DNA from 2 places in the Streptomyces sp. NPDC048671 genome. Region 1 is predicted to be linked to the other one. Evidence: riboswitches for the same ligand, from Rfam matches in the RefSeq annotation. Region 1 holds a riboswitch; the other holds the start of a gene.
The links. A riboswitch is a leader RNA that binds a small molecule or an ion and turns the genes downstream of it on or off. The one in region 1 is predicted to bind glycine.

Region 1 (15,274 bases):
GAAGAGCTCGGAATGGAGCTCAGCTATGCCAACGAGGAGAAACCGCTCGGCACCGCGGGCAGCGTGAAGAATGCCGAAGAGGCATTGAAGGACGACACCTTCCTCGTCATTTCCGGTGACGCGCTCACCGACTTCGACCTCACCGATCTCATCGCCTTCCACAAGGAAAAGGGCGGCCTGGTCACGGTCTGCCTCACCCGTGTACCGAATCCTCTGGAATTCGGGATCACGATTGTGGACGAAGCGGGCCAGGTCGAGCGGTTCCTGGAGAAGCCCACCTGGGGGCAGGTCTTCTCGGACACCGTCAACACGGGCATCTATGTGATGGAGCCCGAGGTCTTCAACTACGTCGAGGCCGATGTCTCCGTGGACTGGTCCGGAGACGTCTTCCCGCAGCTCATGAAGGAAGGCAAGCCCATCTACGGCTATGTCGCCGAGGGCTACTGGGAGGACGTGGGTACGCACGAGAGCTACGTCAAGGCGCAGGCCGACGTCCTTGAGCGCAAGGTCGACGTGGAGATCGACGGCTTTGAGATCTCGCCCGGTGTATGGGTGGCCGAAGGCGCGGAGGTGCATCCCGACGCGGTACTCCGGGGGCCCCTCTACATCGGCGACTACGCCAAGGTCGAGGCCGGTGTCGAGATCCGTGAACACACGGTCATCGGGTCGAACGTCGTCGTGAAGAGCGGGGCGTTCCTGCACAAGGCCGTGGTGCACGACAACGTGTACATCGGCGATCACAGTAATCTGCGTGGCTGCGTGATTGGCAAGAACACCGACATCATGCGTGCCGCCCGTATCGAGGACGGCGCCGTCATCGGCGACGAATGCCTCGTCGGCGAGGAATCGATCATCCAGGGCAACGTCCGCGTCTACCCCTTCAAGACCATTGAGGCCGGCGCCTTCGTCAACACCTCGGTGATCTGGGAGTCGCGCGGACAGGCCCACCTCTTCGGGGCGCGCGGTGTCTCCGGGATCCTGAACGTCGAGATCACGCCGGAGCTGGCGGTCAGGCTGGCCGGTGCGTACGCCACGACCCTGAAGAAGGGCTCGACGGTCACCACCGCACGTGACCACTCCCGTGGTGCCCGAGCGCTGAAACGTGCGGTGATCTCCGCGCTCCAGGCCAGCGCCATCGATGTCCGCGACCTCGAGAACGTACCGCTGCCCGTGGCGCGCCAGCAGACCGCACGCGGCAGTGCGGGCGGCATCATGATCCGGACGTCGCCGGGCGTCCCCGACTCCGTCGACATCATGTTCTTCGACGCGAGCGGCGCGGATCTCTCCCAGGCGCAGCAGCGGAAGCTGGACCGCGTCTACGCCCGGCAGGAATACCGCCGGGCCTTCCCCGGGGAGATCGGGGACCTGCACTTCCCGTCCAGTGTCTTCGACTCGTACACCGGATCGCTGCTGCGGAACGTGGACACCGCCGGAATCGCCGACGCCGGGCTGAAGGTCGTCGTCGACGCCTCCAACGGCAGCGCGGGACTTGTCCTGCCCAGCCTGCTGGGACGGCTCGGTGTGGACGCGCTGACCATCAACCCCGGCCTGGACGAATCGCGGCCGACCGAGTCCGTCGAGACCCGGCGGTCCGGACTGGTGCGGCTCGGTGAGATCGTCTCCTCGGCGCGGGCGGCCTTCGGAGTCCGGTTCGACCCGGTCGGCGAACGGCTCTCCCTGGTCGACGAGCGGGGACGGATCATTGAGGACGACCGGGCCCTGCTGGTCATGCTCGACCTCGTCGCCGCCGAGCGGCGCAGCGGGCGGGTGGCGCTGCCGGTGACCACCACCCGCGTCGCCGAGCAGGTGGCCGCGTACCACGGCACCCAGGTCGAGTGGACGACTACATCGCCCGACGACCTGACCCGGGTCGGACGCGAGGAAGGCACCATCTTCGGTGGAGACGGGCGGGGCGGCTTCATCGTTCCGGAATTCAGCAGCGTCTTCGACGGCTCGGCCGCGTTCGTACGACTGATCGGGCTGGTCGCCAGGACGCAGCTCACACTCAGCCAGATCGATGCACGCATCCCGCGTGCCCACGTCCTGCGCCGTGATCTGGCGACCCCGTGGGCCGTGAAGGGGCTGGTGATGCGCCGTGTCGTCGAGGCCGCCGGAGAGCGCGATGTCGATACGACGGACGGTGTGCGCGTCGTCGAGGCGGACGGACGCTGGGTGATGGTGCTGCCGGACCGGGCGGAAGCGGTCACCCATCTGTGGGCGGAAGGGCCGGACGACGCCTCGGCGCAGGCCCTCCTGGACGAGTGGTCGGCGATCGTCGACAGCGCGGGCAACTGAGGCGTCCGGCCACCGCGCCGGCGGAGAGACGCCGCCGCGGTGGCCGGACGGTCCGGGCTTCCCGCGGCGTGCCGGCCCGAGCCGGCCGGCGGCTCCCGGCACATCGGTGGGGCCATTCGGCGGTAGCCGCCGCGACGTGCGACGATGTGCGGCATGTCGCAGCAGCCCCCCGATCGGCGCACGGCCTCGTCGCCCGCACGCCCCGACGCGTCCATGTCGCTGCTGACCAATGTGATGGACCACAGCCTGGACGACGGGTACGCCGAGGCATCGGCTCGTCGCGAGGCCGACGGCCGGGCCGGTATGCCCCGCACCCTCAAGGCGAAGCTCGGCTTCGCGGCATGCCTGGTGCTGGCCGCGCTCGTTGTCACTCTGGGTGCCGCGCAGGCACGGGTGGCGGCACCGGTCCTCGCCAAGGAACGCGAGGAACTGATCGACCGGATCGACTCGGAGACCGCTGCGACCGACACTCTTGAGGCACAGGTCGAAAAGGTCCGTGACGATGTCAGCAGGCGTCAGCGCAAGGCTCTGGAGAAGCACGGTGGGGACCAGACGGAACTGGTGGCTCTGCTCTCCGGGGCGACGCCCGTGCACGGGCCCGGCCTGAAGCTGGTCGTCGACGACGCGAAGAACACCGACCAGGGCGGCGGCGGACCGCGTGAGACCAGCGGCTTCTCCGACACCGGACGGGTCCGGGACCGGGACATGCAACGGGTCGTCAACGGCCTGTGGCAGTCCGGTGCGGAAGCGATCGCCATCAACGGGCAGCGTCTGACCGCCCTGTCGGCGATCCGCGCCGCGGGCGACGCCATACTGGTCGACAACAAACCGCTCGTGCCGCCGTACTCGGTGCTCGCGGTGGGGGACGGGAAGAAGCTCAGCGCCGCCTTCCGCAGCAGTGCCGACGGGCAGAATCTGCAAGCGCTGAAGGACACCTTCGACATCAGGACCAGCATCTCCGTCCAGGAGAAGGTGAATCTCCCGGCGGCCCCGAGCCTGATCGTACGGACAGCAGAGCCTTATAAGGCCGCAGACACCGGCAGTGGTGCGGCAGACACAGGGAAGGGCACATCGTGATCGCCGTACTGGGCCTCGTCGTGGGAGTCGTGGTCGGACTGTTGGTCCGGCCCGAAGTGCCGGCGGTGGTCGAGCCCTATCTCCCGATCGCCGTCGTGGCCGCCCTCGACGCCGTCTTCGGTGGCCTGCGGGCCATGCTCGACGGCATCTTCGTCGACAAGGTCTTCGTGGTCTCGTTCCTCTCGAACGTGGTCGTGGCCGCCCTGATCGTCTTCCTGGGCGACAAGCTGGGCGTCGGCGCCCAGCTCTCCACCGGTGTGGTGGTCGTCCTCGGTATCCGGATCTTCTCCAACGCCGCCGCCATCCGCCGGCACGTCTTCCGGGCCTGAGGCCGATGAGCGACGACGAAGAATTCACCGGCGACCGGGAGCAGCCCGGCGAGCAGCCCGTGGACGCCCCCAAGGAGCTCACCGGACGCCAGCGGCTGGTCGCCGGGCTCTGGCCGCCACGGATCACCCGCGCCCAACTCATTGTCGCGGTGCTGCTGTTCGTCCTCGGTCTGGGGCTTGCCATTCAGGTGCGGTCCAACAGCGACAACAGCGCCCTGCGCGGCGCGCGCCAGGAGGACCTGGTCCGCATCCTCGACGAGGTGGACGACCGTTCACAGCGGCTGGAGGACGAGAAGCAGCGCCTTGAGGACCAGCGCACGGAGCTGGAGAACAGTTCCGACCAGGCGGAGGAGGCACGCAAGCAGACGGTCGAGAAGGAGCGTCAACTCGGCATCCTCGCGGGCACCGTGGCCGCGCACGGCCCCGGGATCACCCTCACGATCAACGACCCCGGCGGCGCGGTGGAGGCCGACAAGCTCCTCGACGCGCTTCAGGAGCTTCGGGCAGCCGGCGCCGAGGCGATCGAGGTCAACGGCGTGCGGGTGGTGGCCAATACCTACTTCTCCGGCGACGGCGGCGCCATCAAGGTCGACGGGCGGAAGATCTCGCCTCCGTACGTGTTCAAGGTCATCGGCAAGCCGCAGGATCTGGAGCCGGCGCTGAACATCCCGGGCGGCGTGGTGCAGACGCTGGAGAAGGAACAGGCCACTGTGCATGTGTCGCAGGCCGACGACATTGTCGTGGACGCCTTGCGACCGGCGGAGCGGCCTGACTACGCTCGGTCGTCGGCCCCGTGAACCCGGGACGCGTGGGCGTCGGGGGACACGGGCAGAAGGTTGCGGGGGGTCGCCGCATCGTAATCGTGGCGCGTGGTGGAAACTGTCGAGTGGATACGGACGTTGTGAAGATGTCCGGGTCGGCAGGTGTGTTCAGTCAGGGTTCGTCCTGCCCCACGGGCGGGTCTGTTTCGGTCAAGGGGAATCGCCCGTGAAGTTGTTTGGGAAGTTGTTCGGCAAGAGTGCACGCGATGAGGCTGCCCGCCATCGCGCGCCACGCCATGGTCAAGCCGACGAGCAGGGCTCCGAGCGCCCGCTCTTCCGCGATGAGGTGGCAGGTTCGGGGGGTGACAATTCGGGCGCGTCGTCTGTTGACCCTGCCGGTCCCGGCCGCATAGGTTTCGGAGAACCGTCAACCTCAAGTACGGGTGGAGGGTTCACCCCGAGGCAGGAGGGTTCGTCCATGCCGGTCTGTACGAGGTGCGGCCACCGCAATGCCGAAGCCAGTCGTTTCTGCTCCAACTGCGGCGCGCCGCTGAGGGGCGGCGTTCCCGAGCGGGCCTCGGAGACGACGTCGACCATCTCCATCTCGGGCCTTGAGGCCTACGAGGCGGAGGTGACTGGTCAGTCGTCCGCGCCGTCGCTCTCGCCCGAGGCCCAGGCCGCTGTGGACGCCCTGCCGCTCGGCTCGGCGCTCCTGGTGGTGCGGCGCGGTCCGAATTCGGGCAGCCGGTTCCTGCTGGACGGCGAGCTGACCACGGCCGGCCGCCACCCGCAGAGCGATATCTTCCTCGACGACGTGACGGTTTCGCGCCGTCACGTGGAGTTCCGCCGGAGCCCCGACGGCAGCTTCACGGTCGGGGACGTGGGCAGCCTCAACGGCACGTACGTCAATCGTGAGCGCATCGACTCCGTCGCGCTGTCCAACGGCGACGAAGTGCAGATCGGCAAGTACCGGCTGGTCTTCTACGCGAGCCAGCGGGCCATCTGACCCGTCCCCCGACTCCGTCGGGGGGACCCCCAGGAAGGTCCATGCTGAGAACACCGACGGGCGGTGCCGGAAACGGCACCGCCACCGCCGACGACCGCCCGATGAGCATCGGCACGGTGCTCCTGCAGCTGCGGAACGAGTTTCCCGAAGTCACCATCTCCAAGATCCGCTTCCTGGAGGCGGAGGGACTCGTCGAACCGCAGCGGACGCCTTCCGGCTACCGCAAGTTCCGGTCCGACGACGTCGAGCGGCTCGCTCAGGTGCTGCGGATGCAGCGGGACCACTATCTTCCGCTGAAGGTCATCCGCGAGCACCTGGACGCCGTCGCCCGGGGCGAGCGGGTGGCCCTGCCGGCCCCGGACGGCGAGCGGGACTTCACCGACGGCAGCTGGACCGGCGGGACGGGCCGGGCCACGGCCGCCCGCATCGGCCGTGCCGAGCTTCTCGCTGCCGCGGAGGTCACCGAGAGCGACCTCGACGCGTGGGAGTCCTACGGTCTGGTCGTTCCGACGGCCGACGGCGGATACGACGCCGAGACGGTCACCGTCGCCAGGCTTGTGGCGGATCTGGGCCGATTCGGCCTGGAACCGCGGCATCTGCGCGCCATGAGAGCGGCCGCCGACCGGGAGGCCGGACTCATCGAACAGGTCGTCGCACCACTGCGCCGGCACCGGAATCCGCAGACCAGAGCCCATGCCGAGGCCACTGCGAAGGAGCTCGCGGAGCTCTCTGTACGGCTGCACTCGGCCCTCGTACAGACCGCGCTCCAGATCAGGCTCCACTGATCGCCGTGGGCCCCGACTACCCAAACCTGCCGAGCACGTCCTAGGGTTGCTGTGTGAACGAGCTCGACGTTGTGGGTGTCCGGGTGGAAATGCCCTCCAACCAACCGATCGTGCTCCTGCGTGAAGTGGGAGGCGACCGGTACCTCCCTATTTGGATCGGTCCTGGCGAGGCGACCGCGATCGCCTTCGCTCAGCAGGGCATGGCTCCGGCCAGGCCGCTGACCCATGACCTCTTCAAGGATGTGCTCGAGGCCGTGGGCCAGGAGCTCACCGAGGTCCGGATCACGGACCTCCGGGAAGGGGTCTTCTACGCGGAGCTGGTCTTCGCGAGCGGAGTCGAGGTGAGTGCGCGGCCGTCCGACGCCATAGCGCTCGCCCTGCGCACCGGAACGCCGATCTACGGCAGTGACGGGGTGCTCGACGACGCGGGAATCGCGATTCCCGACGAGCAGGAGGACGAGGTGGAGAAGTTCCGGGAGTTCCTCGATCAGATCTCGCCGGAGGACTTCGGTACGAACAGCCAGTGACGTCCCAAGGGGGCGCCGTCAGCGCATCCGAGAAGCCTTTCCCGGTCGAGAGTCACGGGAAACCACCCTCAGGGTGATTATCACTCGGCGTGCCGAGTGTGGCGATCGTTGACGCACCCCGGGTGACTGCCTACCTTCGAGTGGGCAGGTCAAGGACGGAGGTCGGCGTGAGAAGCAGCGGCGACGGTGCGGCAGTGGGTGGGCCGTATCCGCAGCAGGGGAGTACAGCCGACCAGACCATCAGGCAACCGGCTGTGCCGGCTGCGGTGGCGGGGGACGGCGTGGCATCGGCCAAGGACATCGGCTATCGCGGGCCGACGGCATGCGCGGCGGCGGGGATCACCTATCGCCAGCTCGACTACTGGGCTCGCACGGGCCTCGTCGAACCGAGCGTCCGTCCCGCGTACGGATCGGGCACACAGCGGCTCTACAGCTTCCGGGACGTCGTCCTGCTGAAGATCGTGAAGCGCTTCCTCGACACCGGGGTGGCCCTCCAGAACATCCGCACCACGGTCCAGCACCTACGGGCCCGCGGTTTCCAGGACCTCGAACGCATGACGCTGATGAGCGACGGGGCGACCGTCTACGAGTGCTCCTCGCCCGCCGAGGTCGTGGAGCTGCTCCAAGGGGGTCAGGGCGTCTTCGGCATCGCCGTGGGGGTGGTCTGGCGGGACGTCGACGCCGCGCTGTCGCAGCTGCACGGAGAGCGGGTGGACACCGGCGAGACGCTGATCGGGAACAATCCCGCCGACGAGCTCGCCCGACGGCGCAACCGGGCCGGCTGAGCCGGTGGGAGCCCGGCCGGGCCCGGGGTTTCCCGGGCCCGCGGGCGGTCGCCACCCGGCGATTGTCAGTGCCGTAGGGCAGCATCGATTGATGTGAGAGCCGCGCCGACCATCCTGCATCTGGACATGGATGCCTTCTACGCCTCTGCGGAGCAGGCGGCGAAGCCGAGTCTGCGCGGCAAGCCCGTGGTGGTGGGCGGGCTGGGGCCGCGCGGGGTCGTCGCCACCGCCTCGTACGAGGCGCGGCGTTTCGGGGTCCACTCGGCCATGCCGATGGCGCAGGCCAGGTGGCTGGCGCCGAACGCGGCCTATCTGGCGCCGCGCTTCGCGCTGTACCGGACCGTGAGCGACCAGGTCATGGAGCTGCTGGGCCGGCTGTCACCACTGGTGGAGCCACTGAGCCTGGACGAGGCCTTCGTCGACCTGGAGGCCGGCGGCACCGCGGACGACACGGCTTCCGCGCTGGCGATCGGTGAGCAGCTGCGGGAGGCGATCGAGGCGGTCACCGGACTCAGCGGCTCCGTCGGCCTCGCGGGCTCCAAGATGCTGGCCAAGATCGCCTCGGAGGAGGCGAAGCCCGACGGGATCCTGCTGATAGCGCCGGGCACCGAGCGGGATCTGCTCGCGCCCATGCCGGTCCGCACGCTGCCCGGGGTCGGGCCGGCCACCGCGGACCATCTGCGGCGCGCCGGGATGACCACGGTGAACGACCTGGTCGAGGCGGGCGAGGCGGAGCTCGTGCGGCTGCTGGGCAAGGCGCACGGCGGCTCACTGCACCGGATGGCGTCCGGCCATGACGACCGTCCGGTCGTCGCCGAGCGCGACGCGAAATCGGTCTCGGTCGAGGACACGTTCGACACGGACCTGCACGACCGGGTCCGGGTCAGGAGCGAGGTGGAGCGGCTCGCGGACCGGTGCGTCCAGCGGCTGCGGGCGGCGGAGCGCTCGGGCAGGACCGTGGTGCTGAAGGTGCGGCGGTACGACTTCTCGACCCTGACCCGGTCCGAGACGCTGCGCGGCCCCACCGACGACCCCACGGTGGTCCGGGAGGCCGCAGCACGGCTCCTGGAGTCCGTGGACACCACCGGGGGAGTGCGGCTGCTGGGCGTGGGCGTCACCGGGCTCGCCGACTACACCCAGGAGGACCTGTTCGCACAGGCGGCCGACGAGCGCACCGCCGCCGGGCTCGCTGCCGCCGGGCTCGCCGACAGCGCGGGGAGCGAGGCGGACGCCGGTACGGGCGACGGCCGGCCGGAGCCCGAGGGGCCGGAACAGGAGCAGGAGAGCGCCGAGCAGCTCGCCGCCCGCCGCTGGCCGGCCGGGCACGACGTACGGCACGGCATCCACGGCCACGGCTGGGTGCAGGGCAGCGGCGTCGGCCGGGTGACGGTGCGCTTCGAGGAGCCGGAATCGGCGCCCGGCCGGGTGCGCACGTTCCGGATCGACGATCCGGAACTCCGGCCGGCCGATCCGCTGCCGCTCGTGCGGGACCCGGCCGACTACTCGTCCTGGCCGGCCAGCCTGCCGAAGTCCCGGTCCGGGCCGGTCTCCTCGGGCGGGGAGTCCAGACCGTAGTGCCGGTAGAGCTGGAGCTCCTGTTCCGGCGAGAGATGCCGGCCGACCCCGAAGTCGGGTGCGTCCTTGATCAGTGAGCGGTCGAAGGGGACGCGCAGCACGTCCTCGACGAATTCGCTGGGTTCCAGCGGGACGAAGGCGTCCCGGCTGAACAGTCCGGTGCGTACGGCCGCCCACTCCGGCACGCCCGTCGCGTCGTCGAGGTACACCTCGTCCACGGTTCCGATCTTGGTGCCCTCGCGGTCGAACGCCTTGCGGCCGATCAGGCTGCGCGGATCGATGTCGGTCTGCACGGACCCTCCCACTGGTCGCGGCTACTCCACAGGAACCACAGAAGTGCAGATCCGTGGGGTTGGCCACTCGAGAATTCCGCCGGGAACCCCGCTGGTAGGCTGAGAGTGGCTGCTTACCCCGTGCGGGAGAGTCCTCCGGAACGAATCCGGAGGCGCCGAAGGAGCAAATCCTCCCCGGAATCTCTCAGGCCCCCGTACCGCACGGACGAGGTCACTCTGGAAAGCAGGGCGGGTTCCGCACGGCCGTGTGCCGAGGTGGATCTCTCCCTCACCGACGGTGAAAACCGGTGCGTGCAGTGGGCACCGGTGAAGCTCTCAGGTTGAGATGACAGAGGGGGAGGCCGTTCGGGCACCCCGCGCCGTGGTGCCCCTCGCAGGTCGTGACAGACCAGGAGGCCTCCACCATGACCCCCCGTCGCACTTCGCTCTCCCAGCTGGAACAGGGAATTCCGTTCGAGCAGCGTCATATCGGTCCCGACGCCGCGGCGCAGGCGAAGATGCTCGCCCAGGTCGGTTACGGCTCGCTCGACGAGCTCACCGCGGCCGCGGTGCCCGATGTCATCCGGAGCGCCGAGGCGCTTCAGCTGCCGACGGCCCGTACCGAGGCCGAGGTGCTGGCCGAACTGCGTGCGCTCGCCGACCGCAACCAGGTGCTGGCCCCGATGATCGGGCTCGGCTACTACGGCACGTTCACCCCGCCGGTGATCCTGCGCAACGTGATGGAGAACCCCGCCTGGTACACGGCCTACACGCCGTACCAGCCGGAGATCTCCCAGGGCCGCCTCGAAGCCCTCCTGAACTTCCAGACGATGGTCGCCGACCTGACCGGGCTGCCCACCTCCGGCGCCTCGCTGCTCGACGAGGGCACCGCCGCCGCCGAGGCGATGGCGCTGGCGCGGCGCGTCGGCAAGGTCAAGAAGGGTGTCTTCCTGGTCGACCAGGACGCCCTCCCGCAGACCGTCGCCGTGATCCGGACCCGTGCCGAGCCGACCGGTGTCGAGGTCGTCGTCGCCGACCTCACCGACGGCATCCCGGCCGAGATCGCCGAGGGCGGCGTCTTCGGCGTGCTGCTGCAGTACCCGGGCGCCTCCGGAGCCGTACGCGACCTCAGGCCCGTCATCGAGCAGGCCCACGAGCTCGGCGCGATCGTCACCGTGGCCGCCGATCTGCTGGCGCTCACCCTGCTCACCTCGCCCGGCGAGCTGGGCGCGGACATCGCGGTGGGCACCACGCAGCGCTTCGGCGTGCCGATGGGCTTCGGTGGACCGCACGCCGGCTTCATGGCCGTGCGCGAGAAGTTCGCGCGCAGCCTGCCGGGCCGCCTCGTCGGCGTCTCCGTGGACGCGGACGGCAACAAGGCCTACCGGCTGGCCCTCCAGACCCGCGAGCAGCACATCCGCCGCGAGAAGGCCACCAGCAACATCTGCACCGCTCAGGTGCTGCTCGCCGTGATGGCCGGCATGTACGCCGTCTACCACGGCCCGGACGGGCTGCGGACGATCGCCCGGCGTACCCACCGCTACGCCGCGATCCTCGCCGAGGGCCTGCGCGCCGCCGGCGGCGACGTCGTGACCGGCTCCCACTTCGACACGCTCACCGTCCGGGTCCCCGGCAGGGCCGCGGAGGTCGTCGCCGACGCCCGCGAGCGCGGTGTGAACCTGCGGCTCGTCGACGCCGACCTCGTCTCGCTCGCCTGCGACGAGACCACCACCCGTACGGAGATCGCGTCCGTCTGGGCGGCCTTCGGCGCCACCGGTGACATCGACGCACTGGACGCCACGACCGCCGAGGCGCTGCCCGAGCAGCTGCTGCGGACCGACGCCGTGCTGACCCACCCGGTCTTCCACCAGTACCGCTCCGAGACCGCGATGCTGCGCTACCTGCGCAGGCTCGCCGACCGTGACTACGCGCTGGACCGAGGCATGATCCCGCTCGGCTCCTGCACCATGAAGCTGAACGCGACCGCCGAGATGGAGTCGATCACCTGGCCCGAGTTCGGCGCGCTGCACCCCTTCGCGCCGGCCGAGCAGGCCCAGGGCTTCCTGACGCTCATCCGTGAGCTGGAGGAGCGTCTCGCCGAGGTCACCGGTTACGACGCGGTCTCCATCCAGCCGAACGCCGGCTCGCAGGGCGAGTTCGCGGGGCTGCTGGCCGTCCGTGCGTACCACCGTGCCAACGGCGACGAGGGGCGGACCGTCTGTCTGATCCCGTCCTCCGCACACGGCACCAACGCGGCCAGTGCCGTGATGGCCGGCATGAAGGTCGTCGTGGTGAGGACCGCCGACGACGGTGAGGTCGACATCCAGGACCTCCGCGCCAAGATCGAGCAGTACCGCGACGAGCTCGCCGTGCTCATGATCACCTACCCGTCGACACACGGTGTCTTCGAGGAGCACGTCGCCGACATCTGCGCCGAGGTGCACGACGCGGGCGGCCAGGTGTACGTCGACGGCGCCAACCTCAACGCGCTGGTCGGTCTCGCCAAGCCGGGCCATTTCGGCGGCGACGTCTCGCACCTGAACCTGCACAAGACCTTCTGCATCCCGCACGGCGGCGGCGGCCCCGGCGTCGGCCCGGTCGGTGTGCGCGCACACCTGGCGCCGTACCTGCCCAACCACCCGCTGCAGCCCGCCGCCGGTCCGGAGACCGGGGTCGGCCCGATCTCGGCCGCTCCGTGGGGCTCGGCGGGCATCCTGCCGATCTCCTGGGCGTACGTACGCCTGATGGGCGGGGAGGGCCTGAAGCGTGCGACGCAGGTCGCCGTACTCGCGGCCAACTACGTCGCCAAGCGGCTGGAGCCGCACTACCCGATCCTGTACAACGGCCCGGCCGGTCTGGTCGCGCACGAGTGCATCGTGGATCTGCGGCCGATCTCCAAGGCGACCGGCGTCAGCATCGACGACGTGGCCAAGCGGCTCATCGACTACGGCTTCCACTCACCGACCATGTCGTTCCCGGTCGCGGGCACGCTGATGATCGAACCGACCGAGAGCGAGGACCTCGCGGAGCTGGACCGCTTCTGCGACACGATGATCGCCATTCGCGGCGAGATCGAGAAGGTGGCCTCCGGCGAGTGGGGCGCGGACGACAACCCGCTGGGCAACGCCCCGCACACGGCGGCAGCGCTGGGCGGCGACTGGGCGCACGCCTACAGCCGTGAGGTGGCGGTCTTCCCGGCCGGGGTCACCGCCGCCGACAAGTACTGGCCGCCGGTGCGCCGGATCGACGGTGCGTTCGGTGACCGCAACCTCGTCTGCTCCTGCCCGCCGCTGGACGAGTACGACAACTGACGAAACCGACGGCACGGACGCCTTCGTACGCGGCGGAACTGCGTCCGTGCGGGGCGGAACTGCGTCGGGGGCCGGTTCGGAGATCTCTCCGGGCCGGCCCCTGTCCGTACCTGCCGCGGTCAGGCGGCCTTCATCACCCGGCCCGTTCCCAGCGGCCGGTGCGGCGCGATGATCTGCCCGTCCGGGAGCAGCTCACCGGTGTCCTCGAAGAGCAGGACGCCGTTGCACAGCAGGCTCCAGCCCTGTTCCGGATGGTGCGCCACCAGGCGGGCGGCTTCCCGGTCGGCTGAGTCGGCTGTGGGGCAGGGTGGCTGGTGCTGACACATGGCTGGGTTCTTTCGCTGCGTTGAGTTGAGTGTCCTGCGGCTTGATGAGGTGTTCATGGCCGCCCCCCGTATCGATCGGTCCGGTCCCAGTGTTGCCCCACGGGCGTCAATCCGCAGGGATTTCGCGGCAGCGCTTCTTCTCCCCTCATAACGCATCACCCAGCCGGACGGTTCAACGCAACTGCCCTGTCACTTCGGGTGGTTCGGGGTGGCCGGATGGGGCTAGTCCGGACGGGGAGCGAATGCGCCCCCGCAGCGCTGTGCCCCGCCACCGGAATCGGCGGCGGGGCACAGTGAAGTGGGGGGCGGCCGGGGCTCAGGCGGGGGAGCCGAGCAGGGGGCCGGGGCGGGGTGTGATGCGGGTGGTGATCACAGGAAGCAGATCGGCGACCCGGTGCGGACGGTGTGCCGCGATGCCCGGTGGGGCGGGAGCCAGCGGAACCAGCAGATCGGCCGGGGCGGGGGACCCGCCGGACGCGTCGGCCTCGGTGTCCTCGTGCAGCCACAGCGCCAGCATGTAGAGCTCGGGAATGGACAGCAGCCTCGGCTGGTAGTGCGTGCTTGCCGCCTCCGCCTGGCGCAGGGCGAGTTCGGTCGAGGCGATGTAGGGGCCCTCGAAGAAGTGCGAGAAGGTCCAGCCGTCGGGGGTGAGCATGGTGTCCGCCGCGGCGACCGCCCGCTCCGCGCCGCGGATCTGGAAGCGCCAGGCGGCGAGCCGGGTGGTGGGTGTGAGCCCGCCCGTTCCGATGCGGTCCAGTACATGGACGGGGAGTGGGTGGTCGGGGCTCAGAGGCCCCTGGACGGACCGCAGAGCGGGGGTACGGGCCTCGCGGACCGCGGTGGGTGAACCGAGCGCCGCGAGTACGCTTCTCAGCGCGGGCGCGGGAGCCGGAGGAACATGCAGCGGCATAGTGGGTCGCCTCTCACTTCGGAGACACGGTGGAGCGTGGGTGGGTGCAGACGGCGCTGTCGGCGTGCGGGGCCAGAGGAGGCCGGTGACTGAGCCGGTGCGTCAACTCTCTGCCTCGTCCGCGGAGTTTATACGACACGTGTTCACGCGGTGATTCCACTAGCCGCCACGACTATTGCCGGCAAGACGGTATCCGGACTTTATTATGCGGAGATTATGCTGATTCGGTGCGAGCGGCACAGCCGTCGCCTCGGGTTTTTCCTGTGACGCGGTAGGCTGAAACGCGTCAGTGCATTCCGCGAGGGCCGAACGGTGGAAACTGCGCACTGCGTCATGCCGAGTGAATGTGCCCCCGGCTGCGCTCATCAGATTAGCGGCTGTACACCCTGCGCGGGGCGTTATGGATCACCCCGTCTGGGCATTATCGATCGTGACGCGAGCGGCCTGGGCCGCGGGCTGCCCACTCGAGGAGGGACACTTCGATGGGGGAGAAGGTCGTGGCGGGCGCCTTTGACCTGTCCGATCGGCAGAGGTACCGGCGGAAGCTCCACCAGTGCCTGGAGGGGCTGGGGAGGCTCCTGGCGGAGCGGAGGCTCGACCGGCCGCGCAACCTCATGGGCATGGAGATCGAGCTGAATCTGGCGGGCTCCGACGGCATGCCGAGGATGTTGAATGGACAGGTACTGGAGCGCATCGCGAGCCGGGATTTCCAGACAGAACTCGGGATGTTCAATCTGGAAGTGAACATTGTTCCCCACCAGCTGGCCGGGCGCGTTCTCGACCAGCTGGCCGAAGAGCTGCGGACCGGCCTCGGATATGCCGACCGCAAGGCCGGCGAGGTCGACGCCGGGATCGTGATGATCGGAATACTGCCCACGCTCGGCAGCGGGGACATGGTCCGCGCGAACCTCTCCGACGTGGACCGCTACGCGCTGCTGAACGACCAAATGGTGGCGGCGCGCGGCGAGGATTTCTCCCTTGATATCGAAGGTGTGGAGCGTTTGGTCTGCACCTCCGGGTCGATCGCGCCGGAGGCGGCCTGCACCTCGGTCCAACTGCATCTGCAGGTGACCCCGGAACGGTTCGCGGATGTGTGGAACGCCGCGCAGGCCGTTGCCGCGGTCCAGGTGGCGCTGGGAGCCAATTCACCCTTCCTGTTCGGCCGGGAGCTGTGGCGGGAGTCGCGCCCGCCGCTCTTCCAGCAGGCCACGGACACCAGGCCGCCCGAACTGCAGAACCAGGGGGTGCGTCCCAGGACCTGGTTCGGGGAGCGCTGGATCGGTTCCGCGTACGAACTCTTCGAGGAGAACGTGCG
Region 2 (15,274 bases), on a different contig from region 1:
GTGGCGAGGGCGCCGAGCAGTTCGCCCGGGGTGGCGCCGGGGCGGTTCGCGCGGTAGATACGGGCCGTGGCGCCCGGCACCCTGAACTTCAGCAGGGCCAGCCGGAGTCTCGTACGGGAGAGCCGTTCGGTGAGCCCGCTGGGAACGAACCAGAGCCGGTACTCCTCGGTGTTGGAACCCATCAGCAGATCGATGCCGGAAGCGGCGCCGTCCCGCAGCGCCTCGGCCGGCTCGCGGGGCAGCAGATCGCCGTCCACCACGATCTGGAAGGAGTTCCCGCCGGTCAGCGGGGAGCCGCCGCTCGTCACCGAGGTCTGCGCCGCCAGGAGCGCGGCGGGGTCCACGCCGGCCAGGGCCCGTGCCGTCGCGGCCACCCCGAGCCGTTTCGCGATCAGTTCGGTGGTGCGGCGGCCCTTGTCCACGGGGAGCGCGGCCGGGGCCCCGCTCTGCAGCACCGCGCGCCGGAACAGGCCGCGGGTCCGTGGCGCGGCGAGCAGCGCGCCGATGCTGATGGCGCCCGCCGACTCCCCGCACACCGTCACCAGGTCCGGATCGCCGCCGAACGCCGCGATGTTGTCCCGCACCCAGCCGAGCGCCGCGAGCTGGTCGAGGAGCCCGCGGTTGGCGGGCGCGTCCGGGAACACCCCGAACCCCTCGATGCCGAGCCGGTAGTTGAGCGACACGAGCACCACACCGTCGCGGGCGAAGGCGGCCCCGTCGTACAGCGGGAGGGCGGACGAGCCGTGCAGTAGCGAGCCGCCGTGGATCCAGACGAGGACGGGCAGCCCGGTGCGGGCGGGCGACGGCGTCCACACATTGAGGTTGAGGCAGCCGTCGCCGGGCACCTCGGGATCGGGCAGTAGCCGGTCCAGCGGCGGGGCGTAGGGACGCTTGGGCGCGGTCGGGCCGAGGACCACTGCCTCCCGTACGCCCTCCCAGGGTTCCGGCGGCGCCGGGGCCCGGAACCGGTGGGCGCCCACCGGCGGGGCCGCGTACGGGATGCCGCGGAAGACTGCGACGCCCGGTTCGTGTGTGCCGCGGACGGTGCCGTGGGCCGTGTCGGCGTGCGGAGCGGTCCGGTCGGCGCCGGACGCGGATATCGGAGGAGGTACGGCAGCCATGAGATGCCTCCAGCCCTTCTGCGGTACGGCCGGCGAGTTCGGTTCATCGGACTGCCGCCTGCCATCGGGCGTACCTACCAGCAGATCACGGCAGGGGACGGCCGACCATTCGTGAGGGGTCCTGTGCGGTCCCGTGCGGCCGCGAAAGGGCTGAAAGGAGCTGAAAGAGGCTGAAAGGGGCCGGAAGTGGCTGCTTTGGCCGGTACGCGTTTCCGGCCGCGGGCGGGCGGGCCGGTGCCGGTCGAGCCACCGGGACGACGAATGTCCGGAAAACGCCGTCGAGTGCCCGTGTTCCGGTGCCGTGGGCCGCCGCGGCGGGGCCCGGCAGGGGCGTCGGCCCCCGCCGCGGGCCCCGCCGGGCGTCCGTCAGACGTCCGTCAGGTGGCGAAGTTCGGGGACAGGGAGTCCTGTTCGTCGATCTCCACGAGGTCGGGGCGGGTGTAGCGCTCCGCCCGCGCGTGGTAGTCGAAATCCCCTCGGACGAGCCCCCGGTAATCCCGCACACAGCGCTCCAGAGCGACTCGCGCGGGGCCCTCGATTCCCGCCGCCTCCATCTCCTCGACGAGTTCCTTCTCCGCTCTCTGCACGCGCTCGACAATGCGCGCCAGCAGGATTCCGGCCTCGTCCGCCGCCTCCTGGACCGTGCCCCCGCGATCCCGTTGGATCAGCCGGACGGTATTGTGCTCATAACCGAGAAGCGCCTCCTTCTCGAAGGAGCAGATATCGTTGCAGAGGCCTGAGTGGTCGGTCACCGAATTGCGCAGTGCGATATAGGCGGGAAGGTTTCGGGCGGATTCCGGAAGATCTATTCCGGCCGTGATCTCATGCAGATCGAGGAATGGCTGCATGGCCACCGAATCGCGGCGGTGCTTCACGAAATCGGCCGTGCTCGGCACATGGCCCGCAGCCCGGTCTACGGCCTCGGCGTAGTACGTCCACAGCCAGGCGGCCGTGTCCCTGCGGAACTGCCGCACCCAGTGCGACGGCCGGTCCGTGCAGGTCCGGACCAATAGTTCGTCGAGGGCAAGCTCCATGGGGCCGACCGGTGTCCGGGCGCCGTCGAGCACGTCCACCAGATGCGCGATGGCGGATTCACACAGCCCGGGGTCGCGGCCGGCCGGACCGTCGTCGAACTCGTCATCGACGAGGAAGGCCCAGAAAAGCCACTGGCAGAACAGGTCGAGGTGCTTCTGTGACGCCTCGGGAAATATCAGGGATATCCAGAGTTCGGGGCGGGTCCGGATCATCTTCTTGTGGGCCACCGGAGAGAGGACGAGATTTCTGGTCTCGGCCCATTCCCAGGCGGCCTGCCTGGTCTTCTCGACTCCTGGATTACATCCCGCGCTCTCGAACGGCATGTGGAATTCTGGAAGCGCAATCTTGCTCATGGGTGCACCTCGTCCAGACGATATGAACAGGGAAGGGGGATGCGCGGAACGAATCGCGCACGCACGGCCGGAGCGGCGAGCGGTGAACACGGCCCTGTCGATCGGCGCTTCGACACGGCCGCGTTCTCGGGGACAGCTGCCCGCACCGGCCCGACGAAAGGGCGGTGACCGTGAACGGGCTACGGCGGACCGCCCCGCAGCAGCGGATCAGCGGCGGCGGGGCGGTTGGTCGGTACGAGGGGGTCGCGACGCCGTCCGTGAAACGGCGCGGCTGGGCCGGACGGCCGGATCCCGTCGGGTGTGCGCCACGGGAGGGGCGGCTGTCATCGCTGTCCTCTTTCCTCCGCCGGGGCCTGGGCATCGGAGCCGGGCCCATGGGGCTCATGGCAGCGGACCGCCTGACGTGCACGGCGATTCCGTCACCACTCGTCACGACCAGTGAACTCCCAGTATGCGGGGGAAGGGAGCCGCGTGTGACTGAAAATGTGTGTTCGACAGGAACGGCTGCTCGGTTATGAGTAGTTGGAGCACTCCTGTGCCGGCCGAGTGGCGGACGGCGGGGGTGGGCCTGGCCGATTCGGCGCACAGATCCGCCCCGCCGGCCCCTCTCACCGTAGGGCCGGTTCAGGCGGCCAGCGAGGCGAGCCAGCCCGTCAGGATCCGGTTGACCTCCTCGGGGCGCTCCTGCTGGATCCAGTGGCCGCAGCCGTCCAGGATCTGCGCGGAGACCAGGCCGGGCAGCGTCGTGGGATACGCCGCGATGGCATCGGCCAGCCAGGTGGTGGAGGCGTCCAGGGACCCGCCGAGGAAGAGGGACGGCTGAGTGACGGGTGCGCCGTCGAAGTCCGCGAGATCCTCCCAGTCCCGGTCCATGTTCCGGTAGCGGTTGAGTGCCCCGCTCATTCCGGTCCGCTCGAACTCGCCCGCGTAGAAGTCGAGTCCGTCCTCACCGAGCCAGCCGGGCCGCCGGTCGGGGAACCGCTCGCGCAGTGTCCCGCCGGACCCGGCGAAGTGCGGGTCCGGGGCGTCGGACGCGGGCATGGTGTCGGCGGAGAACGCCGCGTAGAAGCCCGCGAGCCAGCCGCGGACGTCCGGCTCGATCTCGGCCTCGGCCCGGCCGGGCTCCTGGAACCGGGCGACGTAGAACTCCTCGTCCCCGCCCATCCCCGCGAAGACCTCGCTGGGGCGCGGACCGCCGCGCGGGGCGTACGGAACGCTCAGGAGCCCCACTGCGCGGAAGACATCGGGCCTGACCAGCGCGGAGTTCGCCGCGATCGTCGCGCCCCAGTCGTGGCCGACGACCACGGCACTTCGCTCCCCGAGCGCGTGCACCACGGCGGCGTTGTCCTCGACCAGTTCGAGCATCCGGTACGCCGAGACGTCCGAGGGCCGGGAGGACCGTCCGTATCCCCGGACATCGATGGCGACCGCCCGGTATCCGGCAGCGGCCAGCGCGGGCAGCTGGTGGCGCCAGGAGTACCAGGACTCCGGGAATCCGTGCAGCAGCAGCACCAGGGGCCCGGTGCCCTGCTCCACCAGGTGGATACGGCCGGCGGGAGAGGCCACCGTGCGGTGCGTGGGTTCCGGGGACTGGGCGGGCTGATGCGACATGGGTCCTCCGCGGTTCTCGGTCTGCGCCGGTCACGGTCGGGTGCTTTCGGCCGACCGCGCTCCGGACCCGTACCGCCCGGAAGCGGCCGGCGGCCCGGAACACGATCATGCGCCGGACGGCCGGCCGGCCGCGAGCGCTGTTGCCGCCTCGGCAAACTGACAGGCGGCACTCACCGGATGACCGGTGTCGTTCGAGAGTCGGTTCCAGTGAAAGGTCACGTGGTAGCTGAGCACCTGTCGCAGTCCGCGGTCGAGCGTTCCGTCCTGGACGGCGTGACCGAGTTTCTGCCCCGCGTCGCGGAAGGCGGTGGCCCACTCGGCGACGGGCTCCAGCGGTCCGCCGGGGCGCAGTAGGACGTTGCTGTCGGCGAAGAAGCAAGGGCCGGATTTCCCGGGCGCGGGCGTCGAGGCTGTCGGCCGGGACATCGTTGATGGCCGAGCGGTGTTCATCCGTGATGACGCGATGCCAGACAACTCCCTGCTCGTACCACTCCAGTTTGGCCGCGCGCATCATGAGCGTGCAGAGAAGGACGGACAGCTCCCTTCGCCGTACGAAGTCCCTGCCCTGGGCGCCTGATCAGAGGGAGGCGAGTACGGCGGCCTCCTTCGCCGGGTCGATTCCGTGCTCGGCCCCCCGGGGGTGGGGCACGGGTCGGCCCTTGTCGCGCAGCCAGGCCCACGTGTCGGCGATCGTTTCCGCCAGAGTTCGGCACCGCAGCCCCGCGGCCGAGGCCCGGCTCGCGTCCACCGACCACACGCCCTCATGGGTGCGCCACAACGGGATCTCGGTCCACTGCTTCACGCCGTGGGTTGTGAGCACCTCGGGGTCCACCCATACCGGGTCTCCTGTTCCGCCTGTGACGTTCAGGCAGGTCTCCAGGAACCTCGTGAAGGTGATGCCGTCAGGGTGTGCGACGTTGTAGCTTCCGGCCCCGTTCTCTTCCGCCTGGTCGAGTGCGAATGCGGCCACATCACGAACGTCGACAGGCTGAATGGTCCGTGAACCAGGTGAGGGGGCCAGGATCCGGCCGCCTCGCCCGGCGCGGTGCAGCCACCAGGGCAGGCGTCCCACGTACTCTCCGGGGCCGAGGATGACGCCGGGGCGCAGGAACACCGTGCGGTCAGCGAACGACTCCTCGACGGCCCGTTCTCCGCCTGCCTTCTGAAAGCCGTAGGCCGTAGGGCTGCCTCCCTCACCGGTGTAGCCGTAGCTGCCGTCCGCGTCAGCGGGGCACTCCAGCAGCGGGGAGCGCTCGGTAAGGGGGAGGTGAGGCCAGTCCTGGTAGACGGAAACGGTGGACACGTGTACCCAACGGGCCGCGACGTTCTTCAGCGCCGAAGCGGCCAACTGCACGTCGCGGGGAGCCAGATCCGAACTCGATGTGTCGATGACCGCATCCCACGGGCCCTGTGCGGCAAGCCGACGAACATCAGCGGCCACTGTCCGGTCTCCGTGCAGAGGCCGGACGCCGGGCACGTCGGTTCCGGAACGGCCACGGTTGAAGGTGCTCACCTCCCATCCCCGGCTGATCGCATCCGCGGTGACGTGTCTGCCGAGGAACCAGGTGCCGCCCATCACTAGAAGTCTCATAGCTGGATCCTGCCGTACACGAAGGCCTGTCCCGCCGCGGATAGGCGAGCCCTGTGTCATATGACCAGTCTGGTGCGACGTGGGGCCTTGCGCCACAACGGTCCGCGGGTAGGAAATGGTCGGGCGGCGTGTACCTCGCGGCACGGCGACGTGTACTGCTGCGGGGACGTCGTCGATCAGCTCATGCAGGGGGCCAGGACGGACTCGCCGCACACGACACGGCCGGGAGCCCGCGCGCACACGGCCAGGAGATCCGCGTGCGCGGTCTCCGGGGCGTCTGCCCGCCGGTACACCCCTCGGGACAGCTCGTCTGTCCCGCCTTCCGCGACCAAGCGCGCCAGATCGCGGGGGATAGTCGGGCCTGACGCGCCTGCGCCGTCGTGAACGTGTCGTGAACGTGGGGGCGAGACCGGCCAGCCGCTGCTCCAGGCAGGAGCTCTCCGCAGTGCTCATGCATCAAATCGCACCCCTCTGGCGTGCTCAGGGGGTCGATTTGATACATCCTGGCGACGGCCGGCGGGCCGGGCGGATCCGAACGGTGATCGAAGGGAAGGGCCTGACAGCGCTGAAAGATGGAAACACGCTGGTCAGGGCCCATCTGCCTAGCACTCGATGATGTTCACCGCGAGCCCGCCCCGCGCCGTCTCCTTGTATTTGACGCTCATGTCGGCGCCGGTCTCCTTCATGGTCTTGATGACCTTGTCGAGGGAGACCTTGTGGCTGCCGTCGCCGCGCAGCGCCATCTTCGCAGCCGTGACGGCCTTCACCGCCGCCATGCCGTTGCGCTCGATGCACGGGATCTGGACGAGGCCGCCGACCGGGTCGCAGGTCAGGCCCAGATTGTGCTCCATGCCGATCTCGGCGGCGTTCTCGACCTGCTCGGGGGTGCCGCCCAGCACCTCGGCGAGGGCGCCCGCGGCCATGGAGCAGGCGGAGCCCACCTCGCCCTGGCAGCCGACCTCGGCGCCGGAGATGGAGGCGTTCTCCTTGAACAGCATGCCGATGGCTCCGGCGGCCAGGAGGAAGCGGACGATGCTGTCGTCCTTCTCCGCCTCGGTGGCGCCGCCGGCCGCGAAGTTCACGTAGTAGTGCAGCACCGCCGGGATGATGCCGGCCGCGCCGTTGGTCGGGGCGGTGACGACGCGGCCGCCCGCGGCGTTCTCCTCGTTGACCGCCATCGCGTAGAGGGTGATCCACTCCATCGCGTGGGTCTGCGGGTCGCCCTCGGCGCGCAGCTGGCGGGCGGTGTTCGCGGCGCGGCGGCGGACCTTGAGGCCGCCGGGCAGGATGCCCTCGCGGGACATGCCGCGGGACACGCACGCCTGCATGGAGCGCCAGATGTCCAGCAGGCCCGAGCGGATCTCGTCCTCGGTGCGCCAGGCCCGCTCGTTCTCCAGCATCAGGGAGGAGATCGACAGACCGGTGTCACCGGCGAGCCGCAGCAGTTCGTCGCCGGTGCGGAACGGGTTCTTCAGCACGGTGTCGTCGAGGACGATCCGGTCCTCGCCCACCGCGTCCTCGTCGACCACGAAGCCGCCGCCGACCGAGTAGTACGTCTTCTCCAGGAGCGGGGCGCCGTCGCGGTCGTACGCGAAGACCGTCATGCCGTTCGCGTGGTACGGCAGGGCCTTGCGGCGGTGCAGGATCAGCTGCTCCTCGGCGTCGAAGGCGATGTCGTGCATGCCTAGGAGGTTGAGCCGGCCGGTGGAGCGGATCTCGGCGACCCGGTCGTCGGCCGTTTCGACGTCGACGGTACGGGGGGACTCGCCCTCCAGGCCGAGCAGGACGGCCTTGGGGGTGCCGTGGCCGTGGCCGGTGGCGCCGAGCGAGCCGAACAGCTCGGCGCGTATCGAGGCGGTGTGGGCGAGCAGGCCCTCGTTCTTCAGCCGGCGCGCGAACATACGGGCCGCGCGCATCGGGCCGACCGTATGGGAGCTGGACGGGCCGATGCCGATCGAGAACAGGTCGAAGACCGAGATGGCCACGGGTGACTCCTCAAAAGCGCTGGTAGACGCCGTTGTCTGCCGGGTGGTGCGGTACGGGCCGGGTCGGCCCGGAGAGCGGGGGACAAGGGATGGGGCACCGCGCTCACTGTTCAGTGTGCGTGGTGCCCCGCCCCAACGTGCAAATGCGCAGGTCCGGACTACAGACCGGACTGCAGACCGGACTACAGACCGGGGTACAGCGGGAACTTCTCGGCGAGCGCGACGACGCGGGCCTTCAGGTCGTCCGCGTCGTAGGACGGCTTGAGGGCGGCGGCGATGATCTCCGCGACCTCGGTGAAGTCCTCCGCCTGGAAACCGCGGGTGGCCAGGGCCGGGGTGCCGATCCGCAGACCCGAGGTGACCATCGGCGGCCGCGGGTCGTTCGGGATGGCGTTCCGGTTGACCGTGATGCCCAGCTCGTGGAGCCGGTCCTCGGCCTGCTGGCCGTCCAGCTCGGAGTTGCGCAGGTCCACCAGGACCAGGTGCACGTCCGTGCCGCCGGACAGGACGGAGACGCCGACCTCGGTGACGTCCGGCTGCACCAGACGCTCGGCGAGGATGCGGGCGCCGTCCAGGGTGCGCTGCTGGCGCTCCTTGAACTCCTCGGTCGCCGCGACCTTGAACGAGACCGCCTTGGCCGCGATCACGTGCTCCAGCGGGCCGCCCTGCTGACCCGGGAAGACCGCCGAGTTGATCTTCTTGGCGAGCTCCTGCGTCGACAGGATGACGCCACCGCGCGGACCGCCGAGGGTCTTGTGCGTGGTGGTGGTGACGACATGGGCGTGCGGCACCGGGCTGGGGTGCAGACCCGCGGCGACCAGGCCGGCGAAGTGCGCCATGTCGACCATCAGGTACGCGCCGACCTCGTCCGCGATCCGGCGGAAGGCGGCGAAGTCCAGCTGACGCGGGTACGCGGACCAGCCGGCCACGATCAGCTTCGGCTTGGACTCCTTGGCGAGGCGCTCGACCTCGGCCATGTCCACGAGGCCGGACTCGTCCACGTGGTACGGGACCACGTTGTAGAGCTTGCCCGAGAAGTTGATCTTCATGCCGTGGGTCAGGTGACCGCCGTGGGCCAGGTTCAGGCCCATGATCGTGTCGCCCGGCTTCAGCAGCGCGAACATCGCGGCGGCGTTGGCCTGCGCGCCGGAGTGCGGCTGCACGTTCGCGGCCTCGGCCCCGAACAGCGCCTTGACGCGGTCGATGGCGATCTGCTCGATCACATCGACGTGCTCGCAGCCGCCGTAGTAGCGGCGGCCGGGGTAGCCCTCGGCGTACTTGTTGGTCAGGACGGTGCCCTGGGCCTCCATGACCGCGACCGGAGCGAAGTTCTCCGAGGCGATCATTTCGAGGGTGGACTGCTGACGGTGGAGCTCGGCGTCGACAGCGGCGGCGACGTCCGGGTCCAGCTCGTGGAGGGAGGAGTTGAGAAGCGACATCAGGTGGTCCCTAGGGGTCTCAGTTGCCGGAGAACGCGGTGTACTCGTCGGCGGAGAGCAGATCCTCCGGCTCGTCCGTGACGCGTACCTTGAACAGCCAGCCGCCTTCGAACGGTGCGGAGTTCACCAGCGAGGGGTCGTCCACCACGTCCTGGTTCGCGGCCGTGATCTCGCCGGTCACCGGCGAGTACAGGTCGCTGACCGACTTGGTCGACTCCAGCTCACCGCAGGTCTCGCCCGCGGTCACCGTGTCACCGACCTCGGGGAGCTGGGCGTAGACGACGTCACCGAGCGCGTTGGCCGCGTACTCCGTGATGCCGATCGTGGCCACACCGTCCTCGACGGCCGACAGCCACTCGTGCTCCTTGCTGTACCGCAGCTGCTGGGGGTTGCTCATGACCTGAATTCTCCTGTACGCGGGGGAGTGCTGATGAACGATGGTCTTACGGTGTGAGACAGGACTGCGTCACGTGTGCGGGGCGGTGTCGCGCCCACGGCCTGCTTCCGGCTACTTCCGGCGCTTGTAGAACGGCAGCGCCACGACCTCGTACGGCTCGTTGCTGCCCCGGATGTCCACCGCGACGCCCTCGGTGCCGGGCGTGGCGTGCCCGGCGTCGACGTACGCCATGGCGATCGGCTTGCCGAGGGTGGGGGACGGGGCACCGGAGGTGACCTCGCCGATGACCTGGCCGCCGGCGACGACGGGGAATCCGGCGCGCGGGACCCGGCGGCCCTCGGCGACCAGGCCGACGAGCTTGCGGGGCGGGGTGGTCCCGGCGCGCTCGGCGGCGGCCTCCAGGGCCTTGCGGCCGACGAAGTCGCCCTCCTTCTCGAACTTCACGACCCGGCCGAACCCGGCGTCGAACGGGGTCAGCCCGGCGGTCAGCTCGTGCCCGTACAGCGGCATGCCCGCCTCCAGGCGCAGCGTGTCGCGGCAGGAGAGCCCGCAGGGGATCAGGCCGCGGGAGGCGCCGGCCTCGGTCAGCGCCCGCCACAGCTGCTCGGCGTGCCCGGGGGCGACGAACAGCTCGAAGCCGTCCTCGCCGGTGTAGCCGGTACGGGCGATCAGCGCGGGGACCCCGGCGACCGTGCCGGGCAGTCCGGCGTAGTACTTCAGCCCGTCCAGATCGGCGTCGGTGACGGCGGCCAGGATGGCGGGGGACTCGGGGCCCTGGACGGCCAGCAGCGCGTACGCGTCGTGGTCGTCGCGCACCTCGGCGTCGAAACCCTCGCCGCGGGCGGTCAGCGCGTCCAGCACGATCTGGGCGTTGCCGGCGTTGGCGACCACCATGTACTCGGTCTCCGCCAGCCGGTACACGATCAGGTCGTCCAGGATGCCGCCGTCCTCGGCGCAGATCATTGTGTAGCGGGCCCGGCCCACCGACACGGTGCCGATGTTGCCGACCAGCGCGAAGTTCAGCAGATCCACGGCGGCCGGGCCGGTGACGGTGATCTCGCCCATGTGGGAGAGGTCGAAGAGGCCGGCCTTCGTGCGCACGGCGATGTGCTCGTCGCGCTCACTGGCGTACCGCAGGGGCATGTCCCAGCCCGCGAAGTCGGTCATCGTGGCGCCCAGCGACCGGTGCAGGGCATCGAGGGTGGTGAGACGGGGGGCGGTGCTCATGGATATGGCTCCCAGGGCATGACGACGAGGACGATCCCTCCCCATCTGTCATCGGAACCTGAGAGGTTCGCCGAGAGGCCCCGGAGGGGTTCGGCTTGCACCTTGGGTGGAGCCGCTGGGCGACTCGCTTTTCAGATCTGCCTCATCCACGCGGTACGGGGCCTGAGAGATTCAAGGGAGGATCTTGCTCCTTCGGCGCCCGGCCCAAAAGCCGGAACTCTCCCGCGCGGATTCGAGCGGCCTTTATGCAGTTGGCCGGGTCATCATCGCACGCATCGCCGGACAGTGGGGCGTCGGTACCCCACCGGATCCGGCGGGTCGCACGCTTGTGTCGCATTACCTTTTCTTTACACTTCTTGGCAGGTGTGGGTCGGCCGACAGGGGATGGCGATGACGTTGCAGCGGTACGCGACGACCGCGGGGGTCGCACACGGGGCACTGCCCGCACAGCCGGGTGCGCCGGCCCGGGAGACGCGGGGCCCGCACGGACCTGTCGTACGGGATCTGCGGGGCCGGTCCGGGCGCGGCCCGCGCGCCCTGCATTTCGTGGCGGGTGACGTCGTGGTGGTCTCCGGGCTGCCGGGCAGCGGCAAATCGACCCTGATCAGGCGGGCGGTGTCCGCCCGCGTCATCGACTCCCAGGACACCAGGGACCGCTGGGCCGCTCTGCTGCCGCGCTTAGTCCCGTACGCCCTCTACCGCCCGGTCGTCCGCGTCGCCCACTACTGGGGACTGTGGCAGGTGCTGCGCTCCGGGGTCTCCGTCGTCGTCCACGACTGCGGCACCCAGGCCTGGGTGCGCGGCTGGCTGGCGCGCGACGCCCGGCGGCGCGGCAGCGTCCTGCACCTCGTCCTGCTCGACGTCACCCCGCAGACAGCGCGGGCGGGCCAGCTGGAGCGGGGGCGCGGCGTCTCCGGGTACGCGTTCGCCCGGCACCGCAGGGCCCTGCGCAGGCTGCTGCGGGACACCGAGACGGGCACACTGCCGCTCGGCTGCGTCTCGGCGGTGCTCCTGGACCGCGAGGCGGCGGCGCTGCTGACGCGGATCACCTTCGCGGCCGCCCGGAGCGAGGACCGGTAGTACGCCGTCCGATGCCCCGTCCGATGCCCGGACACCCGGTGCGCGGCGCTAACCTCTTGCTGCACGGCACGGGGCAAGAGGGGGAAGCAGTGGACATTCCGGCACACGGTCACACCGTCCCGCAGGGCGGATGGCCGGCCAATGAGCTCGAAGAAGTACTGGGCGCCTCGCTCGGCAACCCGGAAGCGGGCGGCCGGCTCGTGGAGGTGCTCGGCCGCAGCCATGTCTGGGTGCCCCTGCCCAACGGCGGCGGACCGGACGCCACCGATCTGGACCTGCCGACACTGGAGATCGACGGCGCAGCGTACGTCCCCGTGTTCAGCTCCGAGCAGCAGTTCCTCGGCTGCGTCGGCACCCGCATGTCCTTCACCGTGGCGCCCGCCGTCGAGTTCGCCCGCGGGCTGCCCCCGCAGCTCGGCATCGCGGTGAACCCGGGCGGTGCGGTCGGCATGCCCCTTCCGCCGCCCGCCGTCGCCGAACTCTGCCGGGCCGGGCGCAGCCTGCTCGACGGACCGGCCAGCGGCGGCCGGGTCCGGCTCTATGAGCCGGACTGGAAGGAGGAGCCCGTCGACTTCCTCGCCGCCGCCGCCGGTGAGTTCGAGGAGAGCGGTGTCGTGCTCAGCGCCCGCAGGGCCCTGGCCAGCATCGAGGGCGGCGACCCCGTCCTCTTCGTCGGCGTCGAGTTCTCGACCTGGGACGGTGCCGGGCGCAACGCCCCCATGGACGCGCTCGGCCGCGCGCTCGGCCGCGTCGAGCTGCCGTGGCCGGTCAACCTGGTGCTGCTCGACGTGGCGCAGGACCCGGTCGCCGACTGGATGCGGGCGAGGATCCGGCCGTTCTATCAGCGCGCCGGCGAGTAGCGCCGCCCGTCGGTCCGCGCGCGGACGGCTGCGGCCCATGGCGTCAAGTCGGTGTCAGGACCGGCGCCTAAGCTGGTTTGATGGCTGGTGCCTCGGCACCGCGCCGTACCCGCGTGCCCCGGGAGCGGCAGGCCGACACAGTGGATCGAAGAGGGGCGGGACCCAGGGTGAGTGCGTCAGGCACCGCGGCGGCCGGGAAGGTCGAGCACATGCTGCGCCAAGTGACACCCGGGCGCTACGACGCGTACGAGGCCTTGCTCCAGGCCCTGGCGGCCGACCGGATCTGGATGCTGCTCTGGCACGGCCGGGCCGGTTCGCCCGACGCCCAGTACGGCAACATGGAGATCGACGGCCTCGGCTACGCCCCCTGCGTCACCTCCGCCCAGGAGCTCGCCGCCAGCGGCTGGAACCGCGCCCATGAGGTGGTGGGCGGCCGTGACATCGCCCGCGCCCTCTTCCCCGACCGCTGGGGCATCTGGCTGAACCCGCACGCCCCGGGCGGCGGCGTGGGCGTTCCCTGGCTCGACCTGCGCCGGATCGCCACCGGCCTCGACCGGATGCCCGCCGGTCCGCTGCGGATCAGCGACCCCGCCGTCGAGACCCCGCAGTTCTACGCCCAGCTGACGCAGAACGCCCACCACACCCCGGCGATCCGCTCGCTGCGCCGCGCCTGGGTGCAGCCCGCGCTCGGTGTCCCGTACCTCGCCATCGGCCTCGATCTGTACGACACCAGCCAGCCGTCCGTCGACGCGGTGCGCGCGATGATGCAGCAGTCGATCGGCACGGTCCCGGAGGGGCTGCCGGTCTCCACCGTCGCCATGTCCGACGAGTACGACCCGGTCGCGATGTGGCTGCGGGGCAACTCCCGTCCGTTCTACGACCGCGAGTCGCACGCCCCGGCCGGCCGCAGTGGCGTCGTCGCTCCCGGTTACGGCTACCCGCAGGCGCCCGGTCCGGCCCCGCACGCCTACTAGGCCCACCGGGTCCGCTCACCCGAGCGGACAAAGGGCCCCCGGGCGGACAAGGCGACCGCCACGGTCACCCAAATAGCCACCCAATAACGCCTGTTGGGCGTCATGTCCGTTCTGGTGGATTAGCGGCCGAGTGGTCCGCTCACTCGATCAAGCTGTCCGGATAACGGAAGCTCACTGACCGCATCACGTTTGAGCAAACATTCCCCGTCAGGTCTGGCGGGTGATCGCAATCGCGTTGAAGACTCCCGGCTAGTGGGGATCGTCGCTCCTTTGTACGAGGTTGCCCCGGCGGACATTCCGTGGACGCTTCAGACGCTTCAGACGTATCTCAGTACCAAGACATCAACCGCATGAGCGTGCGCGGCTGATGCGCGCCAGGCCGTTACCGCGGCGAGCAAGGGCCGGCCACCGCCGGCGGGAGGGGTCAAAGGCACTGTGACCGCACCGATCGAGACCACCGGATCGGCTGCCGAGGCTCAGCCGGAGGCAGTACTCACGGGAGTCAAGCAGAGCCAGATCGAGGGCCGTTCGCTCGGACAGATCGCCTGGACGCGCTTCAAGCGCGACAAGGTGGCCGTTGTCGGCGGCATCGTTGTCATCCTGCTGATCCTGCTCGCCGTCCTCTCCAAGCCGATCCAGGCCGTCTTCGGTCTGGACCCCAACGCCTTCCACCAGGAACTCATCGACCCCGCGCTGCTCGCCCCCAAGGGCGACTGGGGCGGCATGAGCTGGAGCCACCCGCTCGGCGTCGAACCGCAGTACGGGCGCGACATCATGACCCGGGTCATCGAGGGCTCCTGGGTCTCCCTCGTCGTCGCCGTCGGCGCCACCCTGCTCTCCGTGGTGATCGGCGTCTTCTTCGGTGTGGTCTCGGGCTTCTACGGCGGCTGGGTGGACACGATCATCAGCCGCATGATGGACACCTTCCTGGCCTTCCCGCTGCTGCTGTTCGCGATCTCCATCTCGGCGGCACTCCAGGACGGCGCCTTCGGCCTGACGGGTCTGCCGCTGCGGATCGCGGTACTGATCTTCGTGATCGGCTTCTTCAGCTGGCCGTACATGGGACGTATCGTCCGGGCCCAGACGATGAGCCTGCGCAACCGCGAATTCGTCGAAGCGGCCCGGTCGCTGGGCGCCCGGGGACCCTTCATTCTCTTCCGGGAGCTGCTGCCGAACCTGGTGGCACCCGTTCTGGTCTACTCCACGCTGCTGATCCCCTCGAACATCCTCTTCGAGGCCGGTCTCAGCTACCTCGGGGTCGGTATCGCCCCGCCGCAGGCCTCCTGGGGCGGGATGCTCACCAACGCGATCGACTTCTACCAGAACGACCCGATGTACATGATCGTGCCGGGCGTGGCCATCTTCGTCACGGTCCTGGCGTTCAACCTGCTGGGAGACGGGCTGCGCGATGCACTCGACCCCCGCAGCAAGTAGTGCCCGGGTCCTCGTCACAACGACGTGCGACATGCCATGGCAACCATCGATTGAGGGGAATTTCCTCAGGTGAAGACCAGAAAAACGACAGCGGTGGTTGCCACGGCTGTGGTCCTGATGCTGGGCGCCTCCGCGTGCAACGGCTCCAAGGACGACAACAGCGGCGG

Region 2: it holds a riboswitch for glycine, as region 1 does, so the genes downstream of both, gcvT (glycine cleavage system aminomethyltransferase GcvT) here and gcvP (aminomethyl-transferring glycine dehydrogenase) in region 1, are expected to answer to the same signal.

What each region holds. Positions count from the first base shown of each region.
Region 1 covers NZ_JBVJHB010000024.1:1,110-16,383, forward strand. The annotation lists gene ACZ6S6_RS34540 (mannose-1-phosphate guanyltransferase) at 1-2,295, shown strand, start outside; gene ACZ6S6_RS34545 (DUF881 domain-containing protein) at 2,449-3,372, shown strand; gene ACZ6S6_RS34550 (small basic family protein) at 3,369-3,701, shown strand; gene ACZ6S6_RS34555 (DUF881 domain-containing protein) at 3,707-4,498, shown strand; gene ACZ6S6_RS34560 (FHA domain-containing protein) at 4,689-5,468, shown strand; gene ftsR (transcriptional regulator FtsR) at 5,510-6,253, shown strand; gene ACZ6S6_RS34570 (bifunctional nuclease family protein) at 6,307-6,780, shown strand; gene ACZ6S6_RS34575 (MerR family transcriptional regulator) at 6,948-7,565, shown strand; gene ACZ6S6_RS34580 (DNA polymerase IV) at 7,659-9,140, shown strand; gene ACZ6S6_RS34585 (PRC-barrel domain-containing protein) at 9,065-9,433, opposite strand; glycine riboswitch at 9,547-9,643, shown strand; gene gcvP (aminomethyl-transferring glycine dehydrogenase) at 9,838-12,723, shown strand; gene ACZ6S6_RS34595 (DUF5999 family protein) at 12,843-13,049, opposite strand; gene ACZ6S6_RS34600 (hypothetical protein) at 13,366-13,959, opposite strand; gene ACZ6S6_RS34605 (glutamate-cysteine ligase family protein) at 14,442-15,274, shown strand, end outside.
Region 2 covers NZ_JBVJHB010000007.1:367,352-382,625, forward strand. The annotation lists gene ACZ6S6_RS16675 (carboxylesterase/lipase family protein) at 1-1,121, opposite strand, end outside; gene ACZ6S6_RS16680 (terpene synthase family protein) at 1,499-2,509, opposite strand; gene ACZ6S6_RS16685 (alpha/beta fold hydrolase) at 3,134-4,120, opposite strand; gene ACZ6S6_RS16690 (hypothetical protein) at 4,226-4,570, opposite strand; gene ACZ6S6_RS16695 (NAD-dependent epimerase/dehydratase family protein) at 4,698-5,711, opposite strand; gene ACZ6S6_RS16700 (L-serine ammonia-lyase) at 6,314-7,696, opposite strand; gene glyA (serine hydroxymethyltransferase) at 7,879-9,135, opposite strand; gene gcvH (glycine cleavage system protein GcvH) at 9,155-9,532, opposite strand; gene gcvT (glycine cleavage system aminomethyltransferase GcvT) at 9,644-10,759, opposite strand; glycine riboswitch at 10,901-10,994, opposite strand; gene ACZ6S6_RS16720 (AAA family ATPase) at 11,150-11,839, shown strand; gene ACZ6S6_RS16725 (enhanced serine sensitivity protein SseB) at 11,929-12,699, shown strand; gene ACZ6S6_RS16730 (enhanced serine sensitivity protein SseB C-terminal domain-containing protein) at 12,867-13,673, shown strand; gene ACZ6S6_RS16735 (ABC transporter permease) at 14,109-15,107, shown strand; gene ACZ6S6_RS16740 (ABC transporter substrate-binding protein) at 15,177-15,274, shown strand, end outside.